One region of the Carnobacterium divergens DSM 20623 genome, then DNA from elsewhere that is predicted to be linked to it. Evidence: predicted binding sites of a transcription regulator. Region 1 holds the regulator's gene; each other region holds the start of a gene.
What was found. Region 1 encodes LexA, which represses DNA repair genes until DNA is damaged. Its sites were predicted from a motif close to CNAACANNTGTTNG; they were not measured.
Positions count from the first base shown of each region.

Region 2: the regulator LexA is predicted to act here: its motif matches at 1,487-1,500, upstream of BR52_RS03440 (replication-associated recombination protein A).
Region 3: the regulator LexA is predicted to act here: its motif matches at 3,718-3,731, upstream of BR52_RS09955 (ATP-dependent DNA helicase).

Region 1 is NZ_JQLO01000001.1:1,131,376-1,138,619, reverse strand. Features, by position in the region: gene BR52_RS05540 (acetate uptake transporter) at 1-90, shown strand, start outside; gene BR52_RS05535 (GNAT family N-acetyltransferase) at 145-579, opposite strand; gene recJ (single-stranded-DNA-specific exonuclease RecJ) at 748-3,081, shown strand; gene BR52_RS05525 (adenine phosphoribosyltransferase) at 3,104-3,616, shown strand; gene BR52_RS05520 (hypothetical protein) at 3,668-3,967, opposite strand; gene lexA (transcriptional repressor LexA) at 4,091-4,714, opposite strand; gene BR52_RS05510 (DUF896 family protein) at 4,931-5,170, shown strand; gene tkt (transketolase) at 5,330-7,244, shown strand, end outside.
Region 2 is NZ_JQLO01000001.1:682,259-689,502, reverse strand. Features, by position in the region: gene BR52_RS03455 (hypothetical protein) at 1-31, opposite strand, end outside; gene BR52_RS03450 (LrgB family protein) at 283-987, opposite strand; gene BR52_RS03445 (CidA/LrgA family protein) at 965-1,378, opposite strand; gene BR52_RS03440 (replication-associated recombination protein A) at 1,569-2,846, shown strand; gene BR52_RS03435 (Nramp family divalent metal transporter) at 3,224-4,525, opposite strand; gene BR52_RS03430 (hypothetical protein) at 4,675-4,953, shown strand; gene BR52_RS03425 (hypothetical protein) at 4,988-5,233, opposite strand; gene BR52_RS03420 (universal stress protein) at 5,374-5,850, shown strand; gene BR52_RS03415 (acetate/propionate family kinase) at 6,022-7,212, opposite strand; gene BR52_RS03410 (class I SAM-dependent methyltransferase) at 7,239-7,244, opposite strand, start outside.
Region 3 is NZ_JQLO01000001.1:2,071,882-2,079,125, reverse strand. Features, by position in the region: gene BR52_RS09980 (alpha/beta fold hydrolase) at 39-917, shown strand; gene rplK (50S ribosomal protein L11) at 1,064-1,489, shown strand; gene rplA (50S ribosomal protein L1) at 1,597-2,286, shown strand; ribosomal protein L10 leader region at 2,339-2,468, shown strand; gene rplJ (50S ribosomal protein L10) at 2,605-3,105, shown strand; gene rplL (50S ribosomal protein L7/L12) at 3,177-3,542, shown strand; gene BR52_RS09955 (ATP-dependent DNA helicase) at 3,769-6,111, shown strand; gene BR52_RS09950 (rhodanese-like domain-containing protein) at 6,264-6,572, shown strand; gene BR52_RS09945 (FAD-dependent oxidoreductase) at 6,572-7,244, shown strand, end outside.

The sequences.
Region 1 (7,244 bases):
TTCTATGGCGCAGCAGCAGCTGTTTTGAATGGTCACTTTGGCTTTACGTTCCTACCAATCGGCAAGCCTTTTGGGATTATCAAAAAATAATTAAAGTAAAACCTTCAGTTAAGCAACGAACAAATTGCTTAACTGAAGGTTTTTTTATTTTTTAATCATATCAATATGAGGAATTTCATCTTCTAAATAAATCTCGCCATTGATTGGTTCAAAGCCAAATTGACTATAGAACTTTTGTAAATAAGCTTGTGCTTGAATTTCAACGGCTTGATTTGGAAAGCTATCATCAATTGTTTTTAAAATAATCGTTAATAACTCTTTGCCTAAGCCAGTCCCACGTTGTTCTTTCACTGTTAAAATACGGCCAAACATTAATTTTTCTTGACTTGGAATGATGCGTCCATAAGCCTGTATCTGGCCATTTTGTTCATTAAACACATGGATGCTGATTAAATCCTTATCGTCTACATCTGGATAAAAACATTCTTGCTCGACAATAAAAACGTTCACTCGAGCTTGATAGATTTGAAAAAGTTCAGTCGTTGTTAATTCATTAAATCTTTTTATTTTCCACGTCATCACATTAGCCCCTTTAGTTGATTTTATTAGTTAATCATAGTATAAAATTAAACGAAATGATTTGCAATTAGAAATAAACGGCTAAGAATTAAAAAGCGAAAAAATCAAGAGTTCAACTACTTTATTTTCTAAAAATTTGGTATACTAAATAAGTTGGGAGTGATTAGATTGTTAAAATCTCGAATGAACTGGAAATTAAATCAACCACAAACGAATGAAGCAGCGATTACAGCTTTAAGCGAAGAACTTTCGACTTCTCCGTTAGTATCGACTTTACTAGTTAATCGTGGTTTGGATACAAAAGACAAAGCACAGCATTTTTTGAAACCAGATGAAACTTGGATTCATGATCCATTTTTAATGTATGATATGGAAAAAACCGTTGAACGAATTACGCAAGCAATTGAACATGGTCAAAAAATAGTCGTTTATGGCGATTATGATGCTGATGGCGTAACAAGTACGGCTGTTTTAAAAGAAACGATTGAAATGCTTGGTGGTGAAGTAGATTTCTATATTCCAAATCGATTTACAGATGGTTATGGACCGAATGTCCAAGCTTTTGAAAGATTGATTGAAGAGGGAGCGGAATTGATTGTGACGTGTGACAATGGGGTTTCAGGTCACGAAGCAATTGCTAAAGCTAAGGAATTAGGAATTGATGTGATTGTAACGGATCACCATGAAATGCCAGAGATTTTGCCAGAGGCATATGCAATTGTTCATCCAAAACATCCACAAGGAGCGTATCCTTTTGGTGAATTAGCTGGAGTAGGTGTTGCCTTCAAACTAGCAACCGCATTATTAGGCGAGTTTCCAACTGAACTAGTAGATCTAGTAGCGATTGGAACTATTGCTGATCTAGTTTCATTGACGGATGAGAACCGAGCATTAGTGATTTTAGGGCTAGAAATGTTAAAAGTTTCTGAACGATTAGGTTTTTTAGCATTAGCAAAAGTTGCAGGAATAGAAAAAGAGACCATTACAGAAGAAACGATTGGCTTTACCATCGCGCCTCGTCTAAATGCTGTCGGTCGTTTAGGTGAAGCAGGGCCAGCAGTTGCTTTATTAACGACCTTTGATGAAGAAGAAGCAATCGAGCTTGCAACCTTTATTAATACAAAAAATGAAGAGCGTCAAGCCTTTGTGGCAAAAATTACGGAAGAAGCCTTCCAAATGATTGCAGAAATGAAAGAAACACCGTCTGTGTATTTATTAGCGAAGTCCGATTGGCACGAAGGGGTACTTGGAATTGTTGCAAGTAAAATTGTTGGTGCCACAGGAAAACCCGCACTTGTGTTGAATATTGACACTGAAAATGGAATCGCTAAAGGTTCTGGACGGAGCATTAGCGCGTATAACTTATATGATGCAATTAATGAAGTCCGAGATTTAACCACCCATTTTGGTGGACATCATATGGCAGCAGGTCTAACACTGCCAATTGAACATATTGAGACCTTACAAACACAACTAAATCAGTATGCGTTAACGCATGATTTAGTCGGAAACTTGAATGAAGAACTAGTAATTGATGAAACGATTGAATTAACAGATATCACCGTTGCAACGATTGAAGAATTGGCTAGTTTAGCGCCATTTGGCACAGACAATCCAAAGCCTGTTTTCTTACTTGAACATGTTCAAGCAGAAGACATTCGTAAAATTGGTGGCAACAACGCTCATTTAAAACTTAAAGCAACAAAAAATAAGGTGAATTTAGACGTGATTGGCTTTCAATTAGGTGCAGTTGCTGATGAAATCAACGACAATTCTGAAGTGTCGTTAGTCGGAAAGCTTTCTATAAATGAATGGAATGGCAACCGTAAGCCTCAGTTGATGCTTGAAGATATTTCAATGGATGGACTTCAAGTTGTTGATTTGAGAGGGAGCAATTTAGCAGCAGGTCTTTGGGTACAAGGCGCAGCTTGTTATCTATTTTATAATAAGAAAAGCTACCAAACCCATAATGATAAAGTTCCAATGGGCAGTGAAAGTGTTTTGATTGAGTCCAAAGAAGATGCTGAAGCTTTTAAAACGCAACATTCAACCTTTGTATTTATCGATTGTCCAAACGAATTAGAATGGATTTCGTCAACGATTCGGGGAAATACACCAGAAAAGTTAGTTACTGCCTTTTTTAGTGAATCAGAAAGTTACCTAAATGGGATGCCAAGCCGAACACAATTTGGAGAATTATTTAAATTCGTAGCAACACACAAAGATGTTGATATTCGACATAAGCTGTCTATTTTAGCAAATTATCTAAAAATCAAAGATAACTTATTAATTTTCATGATTAACGTGTTTTTTGAACTAGGATTTGTTACAATAGACAATGGCGTAATGAACTATGTCGAAGATGCTCCAAAAAAAGAGTTGTCTGATGCAGAAAATTACCAAAAACGACTAAATCAAATAGAAGCTGAAAAAATCTTGCTGTACAGCCATTTTGCAGAATTAGAAATCTGGTTAAAACAACAAATTAATGAAGCCTCGTAAAATTTGAATGGAGGATTTATAGATGGATTTAAAACAATATATTGCAGATGTAAAAGACTTCCCTGAAAAAGGAATTATTTTCCGTGACATTTCACCCTTAATGGCAGACGGAGAAGCTTATCGTTATGCAACTAACGAAATTGCAAAATACGCAAAAGACAAAGGCGTTGAAATGATCGTTGGACCAGAAGCTCGCGGATTTATCGTAGGCTGCCCAGTGGCCTATGAATTAGGAATCGGTTTTGCTCCTGCTCGCAAAAAAGGCAAACTGCCAAGAGAAACAGTTGAAGTTAGCTATGGTTTAGAGTATGGATCAGATGTTTTACAAATTCACAAAGACGCTATCAAACCAGGTCAAAAAGTGATGGTTTGTGATGATTTACTAGCAACCGGTGGAACCATTGCAGCGACGATTCAATTAATCGAAAAATTAGGTGGAATTGTTGTAGGAACAGCTTTCTTAATCGAATTAACAGATTTAAATGGTCGTGCTCAAATTGAAGGATACGATATCTTCACTTTAATGGACTACTAAAATAAAAATCCCCCTCAAGTTAGATTGATTCTAACCTGAAGGGGATTCTTTTTATGCGATTGATTTTGGATTTTTAGGAGAGCGTCCTAGGACAAACTCGATAATCGTTAAAACAACTAAAATACCAACGATAATTGCAAACCAATTAGATGTTTGAATGCCGAAATCCCAAGTGTTATAAATCCAGATGACAATGCCACTATAAATAATTGAAAGAATATTCAAAACAGCAAATGCCCATAAATTTCCATTTTCTTTATTGCGTAAGTACATAACGGAAAGACCAACACTTAAAAGAATCCAAGCAACTTGAATCAATAAGCTAAACCAATAAAACAATAATGCAACCATTTCACTTAACCTCCTTATGTGAGAATAAAAAAAGCCTTATATACAAAGTTTAGCACAATTATTTGTAGAGACAACTAAAAAGCATTAAAAAAGAGCTTCCTAATAAAGGAAACTCTGAAAGTCTTAAAAAATGTGACTCCGGTATAATCCAACAACTTTTCCAAGAATGGTTACTTCACTAAGAATAATCGGATCCATTCCATCGTTTTCAGGTTGCAAGCGGTAATGATCTTTTTCTTTGAAGAATCGTTTACAAGTTGCTTCATCTTCACTTGTCATAGCAATCACGATATCGCCATTATCAGCATTTGATTGTTTGCGAACAATTACAGCATCGCCATCTAAAATTCCACAATTGATCATACTTTCACCACGAATAGTTAGCATGAACAACGCTTCATTTGCATATTGCAGATGAGGAGGTAGTGGGAAATAATCAGTGGCTTCTTCAACTGCTAATATCGGTTCACCAGCTGTAACGGTTCCTAGAAGGGGAATCTTATCCATTGGGACACCAAGTTTAGACAATCCAAGTGCAGTTAACTCAATAGCACGAGGTTTACTAGGATCTCGTTGAATAAAGCCGTTTTTTTCTAAACGTGATAAGTGGCCATGTACCGTTGACGTTGAAGAAAGAGATACAGCAGTACCAATCTCACGAACAGTTGGGGGATACCCTTTTAGTTGAACTTGTTCATGTATGTACTGTAATACTTCAATTTGTCTAGATTCTGGAGTTTTACGCATGATTAAATGCACCTCGTTTCTTTATCAATTTTCTTAACTATAGAATACCATAAATAATCACAGAATTCAAACAGATGTTCGGTAAAAATTAAATTTCTATTCCTAGTGTCTTGAAAGCTTTGTAAGAATAAACTAATTTTTAGGCAAATGGATATATTTTCAGCTTAATTTTTGATATAGTTAAGAGGTCAAATGAAACGAGATGGAGTGAATTAAATGCTATCTAAAGAAAAAATAGCCCGAATTAACGAGCTAGCCAATAAGTCTAAGAGCGAAACCCTCAGCTTATCAGAGCAACAAGAACAAAAAGAATTAAGAGAAGAATATTTACAAGCTTTCCGCGGTGGAATGAGAAATCATATCGAAGGAATGAAAGTTGTCGACAATGATGGGACAGACGTTACTCCTGAAAAGTTAAAGCAAATTCAAAAAGAAAAAGGATTACACGACCGCTAAAAATAAGAAGGAAATGAGACATATAAGTAGAAAACGCTTTATCAATTGTTAAAATTTGGCGTTTAATCGTTAAAATAAATACAATAATTCTATGAAAGCGTTGCGTAAAACGATTTAAAACAGTAAAATAGAGATATTAAAACTGAAAGGATGATTTAATTGTTCGATACAACTGACCAACTTGCAGTAAACACGATTAGAACACTAAGTATGGATGCGATTCAAAAAGCAAACTCAGGACACCCAGGTTTACCAATGGGGGCTGCTCCAATGGCGTACACGCTATGGACAAAACATTTAAACGTAAACCCAAGCAACTCATCATGGGTAAATCGCGATCGCTTTGTACTTTCAGCAGGACACGGTTCAATGCTATTATATAGTTTGTTACATTTATCAGGTTACAAACTATCAATGGAGGATTTGAAAAATTTCCGTCAATGGGATAGCTTAACCCCTGGTCATCCAGAAGTACATCATACAGATGGTGTTGAAGCAACAACAGGTCCTCTTGGACAAGGAATTGCAAATAGTGTCGGAATGGCAATGGCAGAAGCTCATCTAGCGGCAACGTATAATAAGGAAAATCATCAAATCGTTGATCATTATACCTATGCTTTATGTGGTGATGGAGATTTAATGGAAGGCGTATCAGCTGAAGCAGCAAGTTTAGCAGGTCATTTAGAGCTAGGCAAACTTGTGGTATTATATGATTCAAATGATATTTCATTAGATGGTCCTACTTCAAAAGCTTTTACTGAAAATGTAGGCAAACGTTTTGAAGCGTATAATTGGCAACATATTTTAGTTAAAGATGGAAATGATCTAGCTGAAATCGAAAAAGCGATTGAAGCAGCAAAAGCAGAAACTAAAAAACCAACTTTAATTGAAGTAAAAACAGTGATTGGCTTTGGTGCTCCAAATGAAGGAACATCTAAAGTTCACGGCGCACCACTTGGAATGGATGGAATCGAAGCGACTAAAAAAGCTTACGGTTGGGATTATCCAGCGTTCACTGTTCCAAATGAAGTAGCTACACGTTTTAAAGAAACAATGATTGATCAAGGAGCTAAATCAGAAAGTGAATGGAATGAATTGTTCGCTTCATATAAAGCTGAATATCCAGAATTAGCTGCTCAATTTGAATTAGCAATGTCTGGGAACTTACCAACTGATTGGGATAAAGAATTACCAGTTTACGAAGAAGGCGAAAGTGCTGCTTCTCGTGTGACAGGTAGTGAAACCATTCAAGCATTGTCAAAAGCTATTCCATTTTTCTGGGGTGGATCTGCAGATTTATCTGCTTCAAACAATACAATGGTTGCTGGTGAAAAAGATTTTGAACCAGGTCAATATGAAGGACGCAACATTTGGTACGGTGTTCGTGAATTTGGAATGTCAGCTGCAATGAACGGAATTTCATTACACGGTGGTTCAAAAACTTATGGCGGAACATTCTTTGTATTTACAGATTATTTACGTGCAGCAATTCGTTTAGCGGCTATTTCAAAAGCACCTGTAACGTATGTGTTTACACATGATTCAATCGCTGTAGGAGAAGATGGTCCGACTCATGAACCAGTAGAGCAACTATCTAGCTTACGCGGTATGCCAAACTTGTCTGTAATTCGTCCAGCTGATGGAAATGAAGTGGTTGCTGCTTGGGAACAAGCAATTACCTCAACTGACCACCCAACAGTATTAGTCTTGACTCGCCAAAACTTACCTGTCTTGCCTGGAACAAAAGAAAACGCACGTAAAAACGTTGCTAAAGGCGGTTACGTAATTTCTCCACAAGATGGTGATCAACCAACTGGAATTCTAATAGCAACAGGTTCTGAAGTTGCCTTAGCAATCGAAGCACAAAAAGAATTGAAAAAACAAGGCAAAGACGTTTCAGTAGTATCGTTACCAAGTTTTGATTTATTTGAAAAACAAGATGCAGCATACAAAGAGAGTGTCTTGCCAAAAGCAGTTAGAAAACGTATGTCAATTGAAATGGGCGCAACCTTTGGTTGGGAACGTTACGTTGGACTTGATGGCGTAATGCTAGGCATTGATAAATATGGTGCAA
Region 2 (7,244 bases), 450 kb from region 1:
TGATGTTGGGTCTTTTCGATGAATCGGTCATTGATGAACTCCTTTCTGCATCATACATTTACTACTTATTTCTTTTAATGGTTCTATTTACAAGATGCTATTCACTTTTCATTAAAGTCACTACTTATTATCTCAAAAAACGGACCAAATTGCACCTTATTTTAATCAATTCTTTAGATATTCTCAAATAGAAATGAAGGTAAGATAAATAAAACTCCTTTTAAAGTTAAAAAAAAACAAAATTTCAAGTCAAATGAACTTAAAATCTTGTTTTAAATTAGCTTAAAATAGGGCTAATACAAGTTGTGTCATTAAAGGCGCAACGAAAACTGTTACTACTCCTGTCACTCCGATTGCTAATCCTGACATGGCCCCTTCAATTGGCCCTAATTCTAACGCTCTTGATGTTCCTATTGCGTGAGCAGCACTGCCTAAGGCAACTCCTTGGGCCACTGGATCAGTAACTTTTAAAGCTTTCAAAATTGAAGGTCCAATGATTGAACCAATGATCCCTGTAATAATTACAATAACGAGAGTAACCGTTGCGATCCCGTGCATTTTCTCAGAAATCCCTAAGGCTATTGCTGTTGTAACTGATTTTGGCATGATTGATACCATAATATCTTTTTTCAAGTGAAATAATACTGCAAGAATACCTGTAAAAAAAGTACTTGTGATCGTACCAAGTAAAATTCCCGTCATAATTGAACGAACATGTTTTTTTAATAAATGAAATGTATTATACAATGGAATACCTAATGCCACAGTAGCTGGCGTGATTAAAATATTTAAAATTTCGCCACCCTTGTAATAATTTTCATAAGGAATCTTAGTAATTTTTAAAAATAAAATAATAAAAATAGTCGCTAACACGAGCGGATTCAATAATGGAAATGGAAACCTCTTAAAAATAGCCAAGGCTCCTAAATACATCGCAATTGACAGGATAAGGCCAAACATCGGATTACTTGTAAGTTCTTGATACACTTTTTGCGTCATCCTTTCTATCTTTAGGTAAGTCAACACTGTTATCTTCAAATTTACGTTTTACACCTTGAACGATTAAGCCTACAAAACCAATTGTAAAAGCTGTTGTGAGTAACGAAATAATCAATAATAACCACCATGTGTCTTTAATTACTGGAAAATAAACCATAATACCAACTCCTGCTGGTAAAAATAAAATACTTAAATTTCCAAGCAAAAAGCCTCCAACCGTCTCCACATCTTTTACTTTTAGCAGCTTAAATTGTAGTGCTAAAAATAAGAGCAACATCCCTATCACACTTCCTGGAATCGGTAAAGTGAAAACTTTTGACAACACTTCTCCTAAAAATGAAAAACTTAAAATGTACAATAACTGTTTGTAAATATCCATTTCTATCCCTCCATACACCAATTACTATATCATAGTTTTTGATAAACGTAAGGAAAAACATTGATTTAACCGCTTTCCTTTGAATATTTTTAGACTTTCACACCAAACTAAACATACGTTCTTATTTTGTGGAAGGTCTTGTTAGAAAGTGGTATAATTGAAATAAGATTATTTTAATAAGGAGGTTACTATGAATCAACCTTTAGCTTTTAGAATGCGGCCAACAAACATCGACCAAATTGTTGGACAACAGCATCTCGTTGGAGAAGGCAAAATTATTAGACGAATGGTGGAAGCTAAAATGCTTTCCTCTATGATTTTATACGGCCCTCCTGGCATTGGAAAAACAAGTATCGCCAGTGCGATTGCGGGTTCTACTCAATTTGCATTTCGCACGTTAAATGCAGCCACAGATTCAAAAAAAGACTTACAAATCGTCGTTGAAGAAGCAAAAATGAGCGGAACTGTTATTTTATTACTAGATGAAGTTCATCGTTTAGATAAGCCTAAACAAGATTTTTTATTGCCTCACCTTGAAAATGGGCGCGTAATTATGATTGGAGCAACAACTGAAAATCCTTATATTACTATTAACCCAGCGATTCGAAGTAGAACACAAATCTTTGAATTAAAACCTTTACAAATTGAAGAGATTGAATCCGCATTAGAACGAGCTATAAAAGATTCTGATAAAGGTTTAGGCAGTTTAACTATTGAAATCAGCCTAGAAGCGATGCTTCATTTTGCTAGAGCAACAAATGGCGACGTTCGTAGTTCTTTAAATGGTTTAGAATTAGCCGTTCGCTCAACTAAACCAAATCAAGATGGTGTTATTGTAATTACACTTGAAATTGCTGAAGAATGCTTGCAAAGAAAAGCTCTGACTCATGATAAAGATGGCGATGCTCATTATGATGTCATTTCCGCTTTACAAAAATCTGTTCGTGGCAGTGATGTAAATGCTGCTCTTCACTATATGGGGCGTTTAGTTGAAGCCGGTGACTTGCCCATCATCGCCCGAAGACTAATGGTGATTGCCTATGAAGACATTGGCTTAGCAAATCCTGCTGCTGCTGCCAGAACTGTAACTGCCGTGCAAGCAGCTGAAAAACTTGGCTTTCCGGAAGCCAGAATTCCTTTAGCAAATGCAGTTGTTGATTTATGCCTTTCCCCTAAATCAAATTCGACTTACGTAGCGATTGATGCAGCACTAAGCGATATTCGTGCTGGTAAAAGTGGGGACGTTCCAGATCATTTAAAAGATTCTCACTACAGTGGTGCAAAGGAATTAGGCCGTGGCGTCGATTACAAATACCCACACTCTTTTCCTGGCGCTTGGGTGAATCAACAATACTTGCCAGATAAGCTGAAAAATGCCGTTTATTTTGAACCAAATCACACTGGCAAATATGAAGATAGTTTAGCTAGACAATATGACACCATCAATAAAATGAAAAAGAAATCCTGATAGTTCTTAAAATTTTTTCACTTGAATTATTGGCAGATTTTAAGCATTGAAACTTGAAAATAAAAAAAGCATATGCTACTATAAAGATAAGAATTCTGAGATGTACGAATTGTTCAATAAATGTGCTGACCGAACAAATAGTACGACCTCGGGATCCAAACTGATTCAAATGGATAACAAGCCTTTACCTTTGGTAGTTAGATATTTGACAGCGGAGCCCACCTGCATGTATGCGGGATCAACACTACCTGAACGCGAAAACGGCATCACCGGATTTCTTTTTTAAAATTTATATTTTGGAGTCATCTTCTAGTAATAGAAGGTGACTTTTTTTGCAAAAAAAAAAACAAGCAATGGCAAGCATTACCTGTTTTTTCTTAAAAGAATGTTGTTAGTAAATATATGTTTAAGCCTGTAATCAACAAACCAATAAACCAGGCTAGGCTATTGACGACTTTCCCGTTTTTCAAATCCCCCATCAAACGCTCATTACTAGTAAATTGAATTAAAGGAAAAATTGCAAACGGTAACTGCATCGATAAAATTACTTGACTTAATAATAGTAATTCATCCGTTCCCCTTTGTCCTGCAATAATCGTTACAATAACAGCTGGAACAATTGCAAATAAACGCGTTCCCAAACGACTTAACCAAGCAGGAATCTTTAAGTTTAAAAAGCCTTCCATGATAATTTGCCCAGCCATGGTACCTGTTAAAGTTGAATTTTGTCCACTTGCTAATAACGCAACTGCAAATATCGTACTCGCAATACTCGAACCTAATGTCCCATTCAAAAGTTGATACGTATCTTCAATCCCAACCACATTGTATTGCCCAGTTTTATAGAAGGTTGCCGCTGCAAGGATTAAAATAGCTGCATTGATTAATAAAGCAAACGTCAAATTAATCGTTGAGTCAAGAAAAGCAAATTTAGTCGCCTCTTTTTTTCCTGCTGGTGTCCGTTCATAGGCTCTACTTTGGACAATTGACGAATGTAAATATAAATTATGTGGCATGACCGTTGCCCCGAGAATTCCCAATGCTAAATACAGAACTTTAGGATTCGTGACTACTTCTGTATGGGGTAAAAAGCCTACCATAATTTCTCTAAATTCTGGTTTACTTAAAAATAATTCAATTGAAAAACAGATAAAAATTGTCGTCATTAGAGTAATGACAATCCGTTCAATCCATTTGAATCCTTTGTGCTGTAAAAATAAGAGCAATAAAATATCTAAGGATGTAATCAATACACCGTATAATAGCGGAATTCCAAAAAGTAACTTTAATGCGATTGCTGCTCCAATAACTTCAGCTAAATCTGTTGCAATAATAGCTAACTGTGCCAAAATCCATAACAAAATCGCTCTTTTTTTTCCATATTCATCTCGACATAGCTCGGCTAAATCTTTTTCTGTCGCAATTCCCAATTTAGCACTTAACGACTGTAACAACACCGCCATCAAGTTTGATAATAGAATAACAGATAATAGCAAATACCCAAAAGAAGAGCCTCCAGCAATCGATGTTGCCCAATTCCCTGGATCTACATAGCCAACTGCAATCAACGCCCCTGGCCCCATAAAAGCAAGCAGCTTTCTAAAGGAAGACGCATTTTTTGGGATTGCAATTCGTTTCCCAAATTTATCTTTGTCTTGTTTATTTTCATTTAACCCCAATTAATCTCCTCCATTCATAGCTTTTTAGGTTAACCTAATTTTACTATCAAATATTACTTAAATCAAGAACAACTAACATTCATTCAAATTCGATTGATTTTATGCTATGCTATAGATGAAAATAGATTGTTAGAAAGGAATCATGATTAATGACAATTTTAATGGTTATTTTTGCATTGATTTTATTTGCAATTGCTTTCTTCCTATTAAGTGGAAAAGCAAGCGTCTTAATTATTAATGAGCAAAAGGAACAACATCAGTTTAATCAAAAATTTTTTAAATCTTATGGCTACTTAATGTTGATTTTTGGGTTATTCGCCTGTTTTTTAGTTTTTTATCATCAACAATGGCTTTGGTTAACCTTTCTTGCCATAACAAGCTTTTTAATGGTGTTCTTCGTAATAGGGCTTAATCGCAGAATTAATTAAAAAAAGAAGTAAACTGTCTACATAAATGGATAGTTTACTTCTTTTTTAGTTGACTAATATCTAGTAATTCTATTTGTAAATTTCCAACGGGGCCTGCTAAACGTTCAATAATTGCCGCCATCTTCACGCCACCAATGCCTTTAACTTCTGCAAATTGTTCAATAAGTTCACGGTTGATATCCTTTAAATAGAAAATTTGTTGTTCTTCACAATAGGCTTTAAAAAGAATAAACTTTGGTTCTAAAAAAGCTTCACTAATTAAAATATCCCCTTTTTGCATGGATAAAAAATCCTTTCTTTTAACTAAAATAGACTTTACAAAGGTTTTAAGTTTCAAGTTTCAAGTTTTTGTTGTAAAATAAAGATAGAAGAACGCATTTGATTCTTATTATATCATGAATTGAAGAGGAGTGGATGAACATGTTACAACAATACAAACGTATTTTAGTTGCTGTCGATGGATCTGAGGAAGCTGAATTAGCTTTTAAAAAGGCTGTTTATGTAGCAAATCGTAACGAGGCTGCATTGGTTTTGGTTCACGTTATTGATACAAGAGCTTTCCAAAGCGTTTCTAGCTTTGATGGAGCAATGGCAGAACAAGCTACCGAACAAGCTAAAAACACCATGGAAGAGTATCAACGTTATGCAAAAAATCATGATGTTGAAGATGTTCGTTATACGATTGAGTATGGTTCACCAAAAGCAATTATTGCCAAACAAATTCCAGAAGAACAAGACATTGATTTGATTATGGTCGGTGCTACTGGTCTTAATGCGGTAGAACGAATTTTTATCGGTTCTGTTTCAGAATACGTTATTCGTCAAGCAACGTGCGACGTCTTAGTTGTCCGTACTGATTTAGAAAATAAATTACCTGATAAAAAAGAGAAATACTAAAAAAAAAGAAGCGTTATGCTTCTTTTTTTTATAATTTTTGGTTTGAATCTATTCGTCTATTTAGATTAAAACAAGCTCTATAAAAAATTACAGTGTATCTTGAAACTAATCGTCCGTTTAACAAATAAAAAATCATCTCAAAAAATGAGATGATTTTTTTATTTAGATACTTTATTTCGATAAACGTTCTACATCACGAGCGATCATTACTTCTTCATCTGTTGGAATCAAGAGTACTTTAACTTTTGAGTCAGCAGTTGAAATAACACGTTCATCACTACGAACATTGTTTAATTCTGCATCCATTTCACAACCAAAAACAGTAATACCGTCAATGATTTCTTTACGCATATGGATATCGTTTTCGCCGATTCCTGCTGTAAAGATGATTGCGTCAACACCATTCATTGTTGCAATGTATGAACCAATGTATTTTTTAATGCGATCTGCAAAGATACGTAATGCAATGTTTGCATTGTCATCTGTTAATTGAGCTACTTCAAGATCACGCATATCGCTTGAAATTTCAGATAAGCCTAGTAAACCAGATTCTTTATTTAAAATGTTGATGAATTCGTTGATATCTGTAATGTTTAATTTACCCATTAAGTAGGCAATTAATGAAGGATCAATATCGCCAGAACGAGTTCCCATTGTTACACCTGCAAGTGGTGTGAAGCCCATTGATGTGTCAACTGATTTCCCACCGTCAATAGCAGTAATTGAAGCGCCGTTTCCTAGGTGACAAGAGATTAATTTTAACTCTTCAAGAGGACGACCTAACATTTCTGCTGCACGTTCTGAAACAAATTTATGTGAAGTTCCGTGAGCACCATATTTACGGGCTGCAAAATCTTCATAATATTTCATTGGAATGCTGTATAAATAGCTCTTCTTAGGCATTGTTGTATGGAAAGAAGTATCAAATACTGCAACACTTGTAATTTCTGGTAATAATTTTTTGAAGGCACGGATTCCTGTAGCATTTGCTGGATTGTGTAACGGAGCTAATTCTGATAAGTCTTCAATTTGTCCTAATACTTCATCTGTAATTAAAGCTGAATCTTTAAAGATTTCTCCACCAGCAACGACACGATGTCCTACGCCAGTAATTTCGTTAAAGCTTGCGATAATGTTCAATTCTAATAATTGTTTTAGTAACATCTCTACTGCAAATTCATGATCATTAATGTCTAATACTTCTTCAAATTTTTGACCTTCGCCATATTTGATTGTAAAGATTGATTCTGGTAACCCAATTCTTTCTACGATTCCTTTAGCGATAACTGTTTCTGATGGCATTTCGAATAATTGCCATTTTAAACTTGAACTACCGGCGTTGATTGCAATTGTTTTTGACATATAAATGACTCTCCTTTTGTGTTATATTAAAT
Region 3 (7,244 bases), 940 kb from region 1:
GGACTTTTTTTCTATCTATTTGTAAAAGGAGGGTCATTATGAAAAAAATAAGCTTAATTCTGTTTGTATTTATGATTTTAATTGGAAGCATTATTTTCTATTCAAAGTGGAATGACACAACAGGCCAACCTAAATTGCCCCAAAAGAATGAACGAGCAAAAGTTGCAAAAAAAGAAACGGTATCCGAATCAATTCCTACCATCTTTGTTCATGGGTACAGTGGTACCAAAAATTCATTCGGTGGAATGATTAAGCGACTGACTAAAGAAAAAGTAGCAACTCCTTCTTTAATAGCAACAATCACAAGTGACGGAGAAATCACTTATGAAGGAGAATTTAATAAAAAAGAAAAAAATCCAATGATTCAAATATTGTTTGCGGACAATAAAAGTACAGAAGAAAATCAAAGTTGGTGGCTACAAGAATTAATGCAGTCCTTAAAAACAAAATATGGAATTGAAAAGGTGAACGCCGTGGGACATTCAATGGGTGGTGTGGCATTAACTAATTATGTGACGGCAGTTGGGATAAACGGTGCTTATCCTGAGGTAGAAAAACTAGTTCTAATTGCAGCGCCAATCAACGGTCTTGAAATTGGAGAAGACGGCATAACTGATTATGACCTGACAGAGAACGGCCCCAAAATGCAGACAGAGCGCTTTGCCAATTTCGATACTTTAAAAGAAAAAATCCCATCCGAACTAGCCGTTTTGACGATTGCTGGTGATAAGGAAAATGGCACGAAAAGTGATGGCTCTGTTTCAGTTGCAAGTGCATTGTCAGCCAAATTCATTTATCAATCGCAAGTGACGGATTACCGAGAAATGGTATTTACAGGTATAAAAGCGAGCCACAGTCTGCTTCATGAAAATACAGGCGTTGACAAGGCAGTTGCCGAATTTTTATGGTCAGAATAAACACCGTAAAAAAAATAATTTAAAGGTTGAAAAACACAAATGAATTTGATATAGTATGTAGGTACGTTTTACGTATGTAAGAAAGTGGGAGGGGAAATATTAACCCCATTAACCACATCACGGACTCAATCAAGGAGGTATGTCTCGTGGCTAAAAAAGTTGTTAAATTAGTTAAATTGCAAATTCCTGCAGGAAAAGCAAATCCAGCTCCACCGGTAGGGCCTGCATTAGGTCAAGCACAAGTAAACATCATGGGATTCTGTAAAGAATTCAATGCTCGTACTGCTGATCAAGCTGGACTAATCATTCCAGTAGTAATCTCTGTATATGAAGATCGTTCATTTACATTTATTACAAAAACACCACCTGCTGCTGTTTTACTTAAAAAAGCTGCTGGTATTGAATCTGGTTCAGGCGAACCAAACACTAAAAAAGTTGCGACAGTTAAACGCGATAAAGTTAGAGAAATCGCTGAAACAAAAATGCCTGACTTAAACGCTGCAAATGTTGAATCTGCAATGCGTATGGTCGAAGGTACTGCAAGAAGCATGGGGATCACAATCGAAGATTAATCTTCATTAACCGCTTCTTACGTATCGACTCATAAGTTAATTTATTAGCTTTGAGGATTAAGTGGGAGGTAAAACCGTTATAACCACAATCAAGGAGGAAAAAGAACATGGCTAAAAAAAGCAAACAATATCAAACTGCCCTTAAGCAAGTTGATGTTACAAAAGCTTATTCAGTAGAAGAAGCAGTTGCTTTAGTAAAAGAAATCGATTTTGCTAAATTTGATGCAACAGTAGAAGTCGCTTATAGACTTGGTGTTGACCCTAAGAAAGCTGACCAACAAATTCGTGGGGCAGTTGTTCTTCCAAATGGAACAGGTAAAACACAACGCGTTTTAGTATTTGCTAAAGGTGAAAAAGCTAAAGAAGCAGAAGCAGCAGGCGCAGATTACGTAGGTGAATCTGATCTTGTTCAAAAAATCAGTGGCGGTTGGTTCGATTTCGACGTAATCGTTGCTACTCCAGATATGATGGGTGAAGTTGGTCGTCTAGGACGTGTTCTAGGACCTAAAGGATTAATGCCTAACCCTAAAACTGGTACTGTTACAATGGACGTTACAAAAGCAGTTAACGAAATCAAAGCTGGTAAAGTAACTTACCGCGTTGATAAAGCTGGTAATGTACAAGCTCCAATTGGTAAAGTATCGTTTAGTACTGACAAATTAATTGAAAACTTTAAAACAATCAACGATACAATGTTGAAAGTTAAACCTTCTTCAGCTAAAGGTCAATACATCAAAAACATTACTGTAACAACAACTTTTGGTCCTGGTGTAAAAGTTGACCAAAGTTCTTTATAATCACTAATTAAAATTTTACTTGACCTAGATGATTGTACTTGTTACAATCATCTAGGTTAATAAATATTTACCGAAGACAGTAGGTGACGCAAGTCTTAATTTCCTACCGAGGATCATACTATGTGCAAACATACAATAATCCCTCTATGTCTAAGGTGACATGGGGCTTTTTGCTTTTCTTGACTATAATGACTTGTTTTGCAAGCCAGAGTAGGTAAAGAAGTGAAAAAATGAGTCTTATAGAAGTGGTCTTAAGACGATTTTTATAGTTCTTATTTTTAAATCCCCAGACAATCTATCAGGAGGTGAAACTTACACATGAGTCAAGCAGCAATCGCTACAAAACAAGTAATCGTTGAAGACGTAACAAAGAAATTTGAAGCAGCAGCTTCAATCGTCATTGTTGACTATCGCGGATTAACTGTTGAAGAAGTTACAGAATTACGTAAACAATTACGTGATGCTGGTGTTGAGATGAAAGTTATTAAAAACTCTATTCTTAGCCGTTCAGCTGAAGCAGCTGGTTTATCTGGTTTAGGAGATATCTTTAAAGGTCCTACTGCTATCGCATTCAGTAATGAAGATGTTATTGCACCTGCAAAAATCATCAATGAATTTGCTGAAAAAGCTGAAGCATTAGAGATTAAAGCTGGCGTTATTGAAGGTAAAGTTTCTTCAAAAGAAGAAATCGAAGCTCTTGCAAAACTTCCAAATCGCGAAGGTTTGTTATCTATGTTACTTTCAGTACTACAAGCACCAGTCAGAAATACTGCACTTGCTTTCAAAGCAGTGGCAGATTCAAAAGAAGAAGTGGCTTAATTACGAGTTACAATTTTTTTGAAACAAAACAAGCAATCTAAAAATATACCCAATAATGGAGGAAATTAACAATGGCATTAAACATTGAACAAATCATTGCTGATGTGAAAGAAGCAACAGTATTAGAATTAAACGACTTAGTAAAAGCAATCGAAGAAGAATTTGGCGTTACTGCAGCTGCTCCTGTAGCAGCTGCTGGTGTTGCAGGTCCTGCAGCAGCAGAACAAACTGAATTTACAGTAGAATTAACTTCTGCTGGAGATCAAAAAATTAAAGTAATCAAAGTAGTTCGCGAAGCTACTGGCTTAGGTCTTAAAGAAGCTAAAGCATTAGTTGACGGAGCTCCTACAGCACTTAAAGAAGGCGTATCTAAAGATGACGCTGAAGCTATGAAAGCACAACTTGAAGAAGTTGGAGCTTCTGTAGAAGTTAAATAATCATTTTTAATGATAGAAGAAGACACGCAGTTTACTGTGTGTCTTTTTTTGTGGATAAATAAGATACAATCAAAAAGTTATTCAGTTGTGGAAAACTTTTTTCCGGATTCTAACTTGCTATTCATCCACAGTAAAGAAAAACAAGTCATTTTTTGTGGATAAGTCTGTCTTTTTTCGAATGTATGTTCTATAATGTGGAGAGTTACATAAAGAGAGTAGGGTGCGTATGAATCAAAACAATCGGTTATCTGTTAGGAAATTAGTAGAGTTTGTATTGAAAAAAGGTAGTATTGATGAACGTTATACAGGTTCTGCGCATACTGCAATCGAGGGAACAAAGCTTCATCAGAAAATCCAAAAAGAAGCTGGGGATAACTATCAAAAAGAAGTGTTCTTAAAAAAAGAGCTGTTAATAAATCAGCGGAATTACTCCATCGAAGGACGAGCGGATGGCGTTGTCGAAGAAAAAAGTGGGAAATATTGGGTCGATGAAATTAAAACCTCTGAAATAGACTTTGATTTATTACCTGATAATACGCTTGAACGGTTTTGGGGACAACTTATGTGTTACGGCTATATGCTAGCTGTGGAAAAAGAATTAGCAGAGATTGAATTGCAGTTAACATACTATGAAACATTAAATGAAAAAATAACTCGAACTAGAAAAAAAGTATCCATCACTGAATTGACTTCTTTTTTTAATCATTTAGTGGAACAATATGAAAAATGGGTCATTTTTAATGACAATTGGCGTATTTTGCGCAATCAAACACTTAAACAACTTGACTTTCCTTATGGTGATTACCGCTCAGGACAAAGAGAACTTGCTGTTGCGGTGTATAAAACAATTTTAACTGAACAAAATTTATACTGTGAAGCGCCAACTGGAATTGGTAAAACAATGTCTACTTTATTTCCAGCGGTGAAATCGATTGGAGAAGAGAAAGCTGAAAAATTATTCTATTTAACAGCTAAAACCATTACACGTCAAGTAGCAGAAGATGCAGTCGAACAAATGGAACGAAATGGAGCAAAACTAAAGAGCGTTACGTTAACGGCTAAAGATAAAATTTGTTTTTTAGATGAACGTAAATGTGATCCGGAGCACTGTATATTTGCAAGAGGCTATTATGATCGTTTGAATGAAGCGTTATTTGAAATGCTACAGCAAGAAAATCATTTTACAAGAGAGATTGTGGAAAATTATGCTAGAAAATACACGTTATGTCCGTTTGAATTATCTTTAGATATTAGCTTATGGTGTGACATAATTATTTGTGATTACAATTATTTGTTTGATCCAATTGTTTATTTGAAGCGGTTTTTTAATGATGAAAAGAATGAGTATGTATTTTTGATTGACGAAGTCCATAACTTAGTTGATCGTTCAAGAGAGATGTTCTCTGCAAGCTTATCGGAACAAAAAATAATAACGATATACAGGGAGTTGATGAAAGAAGATCAAAAGCAACGACGTGTGATGAACCGTTTAATAAAAGATTTTAAAAGTTTCAGAACCAACTGTGGCGAAGTTGAGTTTATGACTCAAAGTGAACCAGCGGATTTATTTTTAAAACATGTAGTTAAATTTACTGAGAACACAAAAGAATGGTTGCTGGTGAATCAACAAGCGAGTAGTCATTCGAAAATGTTAGAGCTTTATTTTGAAGCACTAACCTACTTGAAAATTTCAGAATTTTATGATGAACGATACGTAACCTATGTTCATTTAGTAGGGAAGGATGTCACTATTAAGCAATTCTGTTTAAATCCCTCTTTTTTAATTAATCAAACATTGAAACGTGGAAAAGCATCAGTTTTATTTTCCGCCACACTGTCTCCAATCAACTATTTCGCGCAATTACTAGGAGGGAAAGAAAAGCCTTTAATGTATCAATTGCCTTCACCATTTAAGCAAGAACATCAATTGTTAGTAATTGCAAATTACATTGATACTCGTTACCAAGTGCGTCAAGCCAGCCACCAACCGATTGCCAACGCTTTGACTACAATGGTTACTCAAAAAAAAGGCAATTATTTATTCTTTTTTCCTTCTTATCAATATTTGGAATCGATTTATCAAGAGTTTGTCGAAAAGAATCCGACAGTAGAAACGGTGGTTCAAGGAAGGGTTATGGATGAACAGCAACGTGAATTGTTTTTACAGAAGTTTAAGAATAGGCCAGAATCGAATTTAGTTGGTTTTTGTGTACTAGGAGGCATTTTTTCAGAAGGAATCGATTTAAAAGGGGAACGTCTTATTGGTGTGGCTATAGTTGGCGTGGGATTAGCACAATTGAATGCAGAAGCTGATTTAGTTCAAAAATATTACCAAACAGAAAACCATGAGGGGTATCAATTTGCGTATCAAATTCCTGGAATGAACAAAGTTCTTCAAGCGGCAGGGCGCGTGATTCGAAGCGAAACAGATATTGGCGTTGTTCTATTATTAGATCAACGTTTTAATGCTAGAAGATACAGAGAGTTATTCCCAGAACATTGGCAACAAATCGAGAGTGTAAACAATGATAGAGAACTAAAGAGCCAGTTAATGAGATTTTGGAAATAAAAAAAGATTACTGTGGAAGAAATTTCTTTCATAGTAATCTTTTTTATTTACAAATTATACCGCAAGGGGTATAATTTGTTTTGGATACGGTAGGAGGTATTTTTGGATTTCCTTCTAAATGAAGTATAGAGTATGAAAGGATTGTGTATAGAATGTTTTTCTTTAAAAAATTACCAAGTATCACAACAAAAGAATTAGAAGAAATGTTACCTAAGAAACCGATGATTATTGATGTTCGTGAGCCACAGGAGTTTAGTGGTGGACATATTCCTACAGCTAAAAATATTCCTTTGAAAAAGATAAACAGCTATCAAATAAAAGAACCTGTTTACATTATTTGTCAGTCTGGTATGCGAAGCAAACAAGCGGTGAAGACATTACGAGCTAAAGGTATGGATGCAGTCAACGTTAAGGGCGGAATGATGAGTTGGGCTGGAAAAGTTAGAGGAGGAAAATTATAATGAGATTTGTTATTATTGGTGGAGTAGCTGGCGGAATGTCGGCGGCTACTCGCTTAAGAAGATTAAACGAAGATGCAGAGATTGTTGTGTTAGAAAAAGGACCGTATGTGTCTTTTGCAAATTGTGGCTTGCCTTATTATGTTTCAGGAGAAATTCAGCAACGCCAAGAATTGCTAGTACAAACACCAGAACAATTAAAGGCACGTTTTCAACTAGATGTTCGACCATTTAGTGAAGCCATTTCAATTGATGCTGAAAATAAAGTTGTACAGGTTCGAAATGATGAAGGAGAGTATTCTTTGTCTTACGATAAGTTGATTCTATCGCCAGGAGCCAAACCGTTTATTCCGCCTATCGAAGGATTGGATCAAGCAAGCAATGTCTTTACCCTTAGAAATGTACCGGATGTTGACCAAATTATGAAATTTACCATTAGTCAAAATCCGAAAAAAGCAATGGTTATCGGTGCTGGTTTTATCGGTTTGGAAATGGCCGAAAGCTTAGCAAAACGAGGGATAGACGTAACAATTGTCGAAAAAGCACCTCATGTACTGCCTCCTATTGATGAAGAAATGGCTGCTTTTGTTACAAAAGAATTAAAAGCCAATCAAGTAACTGTTTTGACAGGAACGTCAGCGACAGCCTTTACGAATAACGGGGGACGTGTCCTTT